2 regions of the Enterococcus sp. AMC1252 genome follow, and region 2 is predicted to be linked to the other one. Evidence: a T-box and tRNA genes for the amino acid it is inferred to sense, from the RefSeq annotation. Region 2 holds a T-box; the other holds one or more tRNA genes.
What was found. A T-box is a leader RNA that pairs with one kind of tRNA and senses whether it is charged. The one in region 2 lies ahead of glyQ (glycine--tRNA ligase subunit alpha), so its partner is inferred to be a tRNA-Gly.

Region 1: it encodes a tRNA-Gly, which carries the amino acid that the T-box ahead of glyQ (glycine--tRNA ligase subunit alpha) is inferred to sense. The anticodon was not compared.

The regions. Positions count from the first base shown of each region.
Region 1 is NZ_CM177097.1:3,293,938-3,297,307, reverse strand. Features, by position in the region: rRNA gene AC4BB5_RS15670 (23S ribosomal RNA) at 1-1,016, shown strand, start outside; rRNA gene rrf (5S ribosomal RNA) at 1,114-1,229, shown strand; tRNA gene AC4BB5_RS15660 (tRNA-Val) at 1,244-1,316, shown strand; tRNA gene AC4BB5_RS15655 (tRNA-Lys) at 1,323-1,395, shown strand; tRNA gene AC4BB5_RS15650 (tRNA-Leu) at 1,408-1,489, shown strand; tRNA gene AC4BB5_RS15645 (tRNA-Thr) at 1,526-1,598, shown strand; tRNA gene AC4BB5_RS15640 (tRNA-Gly) at 1,607-1,678, shown strand; tRNA gene AC4BB5_RS15635 (tRNA-Leu) at 1,693-1,778, shown strand; tRNA gene AC4BB5_RS15630 (tRNA-Arg) at 1,789-1,862, shown strand; tRNA gene AC4BB5_RS15625 (tRNA-Pro) at 1,873-1,946, shown strand; tRNA gene AC4BB5_RS15620 (tRNA-Ala) at 1,957-2,029, shown strand; tRNA gene AC4BB5_RS15615 (tRNA-Met) at 2,048-2,121, shown strand; tRNA gene AC4BB5_RS15610 (tRNA-Ile) at 2,140-2,213, shown strand; tRNA gene AC4BB5_RS15605 (tRNA-Ser) at 2,250-2,339, shown strand; tRNA gene AC4BB5_RS15600 (tRNA-Met) at 2,401-2,474, shown strand; tRNA gene AC4BB5_RS15595 (tRNA-Asp) at 2,536-2,609, shown strand; tRNA gene AC4BB5_RS15590 (tRNA-Gly) at 2,623-2,693, shown strand; tRNA gene AC4BB5_RS15585 (tRNA-Ile) at 2,698-2,771, shown strand; tRNA gene AC4BB5_RS15580 (tRNA-Ser) at 2,792-2,879, shown strand; tRNA gene AC4BB5_RS15575 (tRNA-Glu) at 2,889-2,960, shown strand; tRNA gene AC4BB5_RS15570 (tRNA-Ser) at 2,980-3,069, shown strand; tRNA gene AC4BB5_RS15565 (tRNA-Met) at 3,131-3,204, shown strand; tRNA gene AC4BB5_RS15560 (tRNA-Asp) at 3,261-3,334, shown strand; tRNA gene AC4BB5_RS15555 (tRNA-Phe) at 3,348-3,370, shown strand, end outside.
Region 2 is NZ_CM177097.1:1,809,659-1,813,028, reverse strand. Features, by position in the region: gene glyS (glycine--tRNA ligase subunit beta) at 1-431, opposite strand, end outside; gene glyQ (glycine--tRNA ligase subunit alpha) at 433-1,341, opposite strand; T-box leader at 1,614-1,781, opposite strand; gene AC4BB5_RS08585 (DUF5067 domain-containing protein) at 2,442-2,669, shown strand; gene recO (DNA repair protein RecO) at 2,754-3,370, opposite strand, start outside.

The DNA of each region.
Region 1 (3,370 bases), 1.5 Mb from region 2:
ATTGAAGCCCCAGTAAACGGCGGCCGTAACTATAACGGTCCTAAGGTAGCGAAATTCCTTGTCGGGTAAGTTCCGACCCGCACGAAAGGCGTAACGATTTGGGCACTGTCTCAACGAGAGACTCGGTGAAATTTTAGTACCTGTGAAGATGCAGGTTACCCGCGACAGGACGGAAAGACCCCATGGAGCTTTACTGTAGCTTGATATTGAGTGTTTGTACCACATGTACAGGATAGGTAGGAGCCGATGAACCCGGAACGCTAGTTTCGGTGGAGGCGCTGGTGGGATACTACCCTTGTGTTATGAACCCTCTAACCCGCACCACTTATCGTGGTGGGAGACAGTGTCAGGTGGGCAGTTTGACTGGGGCGGTCGCCTCCTAAAGAGTAACGGAGGCGCCCAAAGGTTCCCTCAGAATGGTTGGAAATCATTCGCAGAGTGTAAAGGCAGAAGGGAGCTTGACTGCGAGACTTACAAGTCGAGCAGGGACGAAAGTCGGGCTTAGTGATCCGGTGGTTCCGCATGGAAGGGCCATCGCTCAACGGATAAAAGCTACCCTGGGGATAACAGGCTTATCTCCCCCAAGAGTCCACATCGACGGGGAGGTTTGGCACCTCGATGTCGGCTCGTCGCATCCTGGGGCTGTAGTCGGTCCCAAGGGTTGGGCTGTTCGCCCATTAAAGCGGCACGCGAGCTGGGTTCAGAACGTCGTGAGACAGTTCGGTCCCTATCCGTCGCGGGCGTTGGAAATTTGAGAGGAGCTGTCCTTAGTACGAGAGGACCGGGATGGACTTACCGCTGGTGTACCAGTTGTTCTGCCAAGGGCATTGCTGGGTAGCTATGTAGGGAAGGGATAAACGCTGAAAGCATCTAAGTGTGAAGCCCACCTCAAGATGAGATTTCCCATTTCTTTAAGAAAGTAAGACCCCTCAGAGATGATGAGGTAGATAGGTTGGAAGTGGAAGTGCAGTGATGTACGGAGCGGACCAATACTAATCGGTCGAGGACTTAACCAAAGAAACGAAATAAAAAAGTTTTTCGGACTGTTTGATTACCTTACTTCAATCCAGTTTTGAGTGAATAATCACTCAATTGAATAGCAACAACACCCAGTGTGGTGGCGATAGCGAGAAGGATACACCTGTTCCCATGCCGAACACAGAAGTTAAGCTTCTTAGCGCCGATTGTAGTGAAGGGTTTCCCTTTGTGAGAGTAGGACGTCGCCACGCTAAAGTGTTGTCTTGGAGGTTTAGCTCAGCTGGGAGAGCACCTGCCTTACAAGCAGGGGGTCGGCGGTTCGATCCCGTCAACCTCCATTTTTTGAGCCGTTAGCTCAGTTGGTAGAGCATCTGACTTTTAATCAGAGGGTCGCAGGTTCGAGCCCTGCACGGCTCATAGGAATATTTTGCGGGTGTGGCGGAATTGGCAGACGCACTAGATTTAGGATCTAGCGCCTTACGGCGTGGGGGTTCAAGTCCCTTCACCCGCATTTTTAGTCTCGTTTTCAAAACTAGGCGATGATAACGCCGGCTTAGCTCAGTTGGTAGAGCATCTGATTTGTAATCAGAGGGTCGAGGGTTCAAATCCTTTAGCCGGCATCCAGACTGCGGAAATAGCTCAGTGGTAGAGCACCACCTTGCCAAGGTGGGGGTCGCGGGTTCGAACCCCGTTTTCCGCTTAGCTTGTTCTTTCGCCGGGGTGGCGGAACTGGCAGACGCACAGGACTTAAAATCCTGCGGTGAGTGATCACCGTACCGGTTCGATTCCGGTCCTCGGCATAGAAATGTAGCACCCATAGCTCAACTGGATAGAGTGCTTGACTACGAATCAAGAGGTTAGGGGTTCGACTCCCTTTGGGTGCATTTGTAAATACGGGAAGTAGCTCAGCTTGGTAGAGCACTTGGTTTGGGACCAAGGGGTCGCAGGTTCGAATCCTGTCTTCCCGATTTATTTTGTGGGGCCTTAGCTCAGATGGGAGAGCGCCTGCTTTGCACGCAGGAGGTCAGCGGTTCGATCCCGCTAGGCTCCATTAGTACTTTATTATTTTCGCGGTGTAGCTCAGCTGGCTAGAGCGTCCGGTTCATACCCGGGAGGTCGGGGGTTCGATCCCCTTCGCCGCGATTCCTTTTTAAGAGCCAAGGACCTTTAGCTCAGTTGGTTAGAGCAGACGGCTCATAACCGTCCGGTCGTAGGTTCGAGTCCTACAAGGTCCATTGTAGTGACATTTTGCTGATGTACTATTATATTTCGGAGGATTACCCAAGTCCGGCTGAAGGGAACGGTCTTGAAAACCGTCAGGCGGGTAAAACCGTGCAAGGGTTCGAATCCCTTATCCTCCTTACAAAGTTCCTGCAAAGGAACAATGTTACTTTTTTCTATAAGATGACTTATAGATATTATCGCGGGGTGGAGCAGTCAGGTAGCTCGTCGGGCTCATAACCCGAAGGTCGTAGGTTCAAATCCTGCCCCCGCAATTGTTTTTGAAAATTATTTTAAAAACGAAAGTAATACAAGTGATGCAATACATTTATTATTGGTTTGGTAGTTCAGCTGGTTAGAATGCCTGCCTGTCACGCAGGAGGTCGCGGGTTCGAGTCCCGTCCAGACCGTTTTAAAAGTTTTGCGGGTGTAGTTTAGTGGTAAAACCACAGCCTTCCAAGCTGTTGTCGCGAGTTCGATTCTCGTCACCCGCTTTATGGGCCTATAGCTCAGCTGGTTAGAGCGCACGCCTGATAAGCGTGAGGTCGATGGTTCGAGTCCATTTAGGCCCATTTTTTAAATTTATTTTCTTGGGGAAGTACTCAAGTGGCTGAAGAGGCGCCCCTGCTAAGGGTGTAGGTCGGGAAACCGGCGCGAGGGTTCAAATCCCTCCTTCTCCGTTTCATAGCGGCCCGTTGGTCAAGCGGTTAAGACACCGCCCTTTCACGGCGGTATCACGGGTTCGATTCCCGTACGGGTCATGTTTCTAATATTTATACCGGAGGATTACCCAAGTCCGGCTGAAGGGAACGGTCTTGAAAACCGTCAGGCGGGTAAAACCGTGCAAGGGTTCGAATCCCTTATCCTCCTTACAAAGTTCCTGCAAAGGAACAATGTTACTTTTTTCTATAAGATGACTTGTAGATATTATCGCGGGGTGGAGCAGTCAGGTAGCTCGTCGGGCTCATAACCCGAAGGTCGTAGGTTCAAATCCTGCCCCCGCAATTACTTTTAAATCATTTAAAAGTGTAAGTGAAATAGTGATGTAATACTTTTACCTTGGTTTGGTAGTTCAGCTGGTTAGAATGCCTGCCTGTCACGCAGGAGGTCGCGGGTTCGAGTCCCGTCCAGACCGTTTTATTGTTTTTGGCGCAGTAGCTCAGTTGGTAGA
Region 2 (3,370 bases):
ACTGGGAAAGTCAAACTTGTAATAACCTCTTTTAACCCTGATAATACATCGATTGTTTTCTGTCCGTGGTTATGTTTTGTTACATAGACGTATTCTACACCATTCAATTCTTTAAACGTGATTGCATCTGTAGTCAAACCTTGACCTCTGACAAAGCCTTGGGCTGCTTTACTCCAATTTCCTTCAGGATCTTGGGCGATTTTTTTAGCCGGACCTTTAACCTCTTCGTGTGTATCCTCTTGTTGCTCTGGTAATTGTGTCACTCGAACTGCTAACCGACGAGGTGTAGAAAAACTTTGAACAGTCTCATAAGTTAATTTATTTTCATCTAGGAATTTTACTATTTTGTTTTCTAATTGTAAACGACTTGGGCTGACAATATGGGCTGGCATTTCTTCCAAGCCAATTTCAAGTAATAGGTCCTTTGCCATGTTATTTTGCCTCCTTAGAAGTTTGATTGTCTTTATTTAAAAGCGGGAATCCTAATTTTTCACGTTCTGCAACAAAAATTTTTGCTACGGCTTTTGCCATATTTCTGATACGAGCTAAATATCCGGCACGTTCCGTTACAGATACCGCACCGCGAGCATCTAACAAGTTAAATGTATGACTACATTTCAAGATATAATCATAGGCTGGATGAACTAAATTTTCATCAATACAACGTTTCGCTTCTTTTTCAAATTTATCAAAATTTTCCAATAGCATTTCTTGATTGCTGATTTCAAATGAATACTTCGAATGTTCATACTCAGGTTGATTGAAAATTTCTCCGTATTTTACCCCTTCTGTCCATTCTAGATCGTAAACACTTTCTACTTCTTGAATATAAGATGCCAGACGTTCGATCCCGTAAGTAATTTCTGAAGTGACCGGATGACAAGCTAGTCCGCCTACTTGTTGGAAATAGGTAAACTGCGTAATTTCCATACCATCAAGCCAAACTTCCCACCCCAGACCTGCACATCCCATAGAAGGATTTTCCCAGTTATCTTCAACAAAACGAATATCGTGAGCTAAAGGATCGATTCCTAAGAGCTCTAAACTTTCTAAGTATAACTCTTGAATATTTTCTGGAGAAGGCTTCATAACTACTTGAAATTGATGATGTTGATACAGACGATTTGGATTTTCTCCGTATCGTCCATCCGCTGGTCTTCTTGAAGGTTCTACATAAGCAGCATTCCAAGGTTCTGGACCGATTGCTCGTAGGAAAGTATACGGACTCATCGTCCCTGCCCCTTTTTCCGTATCATAAGCTTGCATCAGCATGCAGCCATTTGATGACCAAAATTTTTGTAACGTTAAAATCATTTCTTGTACAGTAAGTTTCTTTTCCATTAAAATCCTCCTAAATTTAAAAATATAAACGAATGATTACTTTTACAATGCGGTAACAAGTGAGTAAAACTCAATTACTTCACCTGTATATGATCCTTATTATTCTTTATCTGAACTAACAACTTGATAAGCGATAGTCCTTTTAACTTGTTCTGTGAAAAATCAGCAGGTAAAAATGTTGTATTGAATTGCATGCCGTATCTCCTTTTGATGATGTAACTAAATCACACAGAAATTTCAGAAAACAAAAAAGTCCCCATGCCTCTCAGAGACATAGGGACGAATAATCGCGGTTCCACCCTACTTCCGATAGTAACTACCGGCAGCTTCGTTTTAACATACTCAAAAGCGCCCTTCAAAAGATGCTAGTATCCGGCTTACACTTTCCCAGACTCGCTGTTACAGCAGATCTTTTTACTCTTCTTTTTCAACGTATTTATTTAATTACTCCTTATGATAATCTTTGATTCATGAGATGTCAAATTATTTTTTAAATTATCACAAACTACTAAACACAAATTGCTTTCTTTGTACATATCTTACATACTTCGTAGGCAGTATATAACAGCATTCTTTGCTGAAAGTTTTGTTAATGCATTTGCCGAAAGAATCACATTAACGCTGAAAAATAAAGAGTTAAAGCAAGAAATTATTTTGAATTTAAATAGGGATAAGAAAGAATTTAAGATAACAGAAAAATCATTTAAATTAGATGACAAAAAAATGACGGCAAGTTAAGCTTTGATCAAGCAACCCTTGTACCTAAAGAAAAAAGAAAGATGACAAACAAACAACAAAAGCAACTGAACCTCAATCAGTCGCACTTGAAGAATATCAGTGGAAAGTTCTGCCAACACTTCAGAAACATCAAGTACAAATAAAGAAACGGACATAGAAGAAATAAGCACTACTCGAGATATAAGTTTACCTAAAAAAATAATTTTAAAACAAAAGATCTTGACTTTAAAATTACTTCTATCAAAATTATCCTGCCTGGCAAAGAAGGAAATGAATATGAAACTAAACCAGTCATTGCTTTTTAGTATGATATTACAAATACCTCTTCAAAGGAATATAATATGTCAGCATAGAATAGTGCAGTGAGTGCTTATCAAGACAATGACCCTAACACTTTGAAAACTTTAAAAGTTGGTAGTCTACTTGATAAAACATTTCTTTATTCACAATCTGATTACATTAAACAAGGCGGCACCACACAAGGCGCTACCGCTTATGTATTAGATGATACAAAAACACATGTGGATTTAAAAATCAAAGAAATATCAATGCTTGAGGTTATTACAACTGTCTCGGTTAAAATCAAGTAATCGCACTGCTCATTCCTATAAATGAATACGAAAAAGAGACTATTCGCGTAATCGACAGAATCGTCTCTTTTTTCTATTTCAAAACTAAGATCCAGTGTTATCCCCTGCACCATCATTTTTTTCGCGTGTTGGCAACTTTAAAGTATCTTCCCAACTTTTCATTTGATCAATGAACTTTTTACTTTTTAAATTAATTCCAACATATTCGTCGTACAATTCATCAATTGTTTTTCTAATAGCCGTTTTGGTCTCTGACTTAACATTTATATCTTGAACTTTGTCATATGAAATTGCGGAAAATAGGCGAATAAAATGGATTGCTCTAGGATCAGCATGATATCGGTGATTATCGAGATCCCAATGTCGTTCACATAATACTCCACTATACTTTGACGAATAGTCAAATTTTCCTCGAGTTTCTTGGCACACACTACAATGCCGCCACTCTGGAGTAATCCCAAAACGACTTAATAACTGGATTTCAAAAATATTCGTAATGATCTCAGCATCTTTATTCTCATTCAATAACTTTAATGCCTGCTGTACAAAGTGATATAAATTAGGGTCATATGTTCGATCTTCGATAGCAGCATCCACTAAATTCAAAATATAAGTCGCATACGCATTCACAAATATATCTTCTTGAATGATGCGAAGCGGGGAAACCTCTTTACTTCCGTTTAAAAAAGACAACCCCTCTT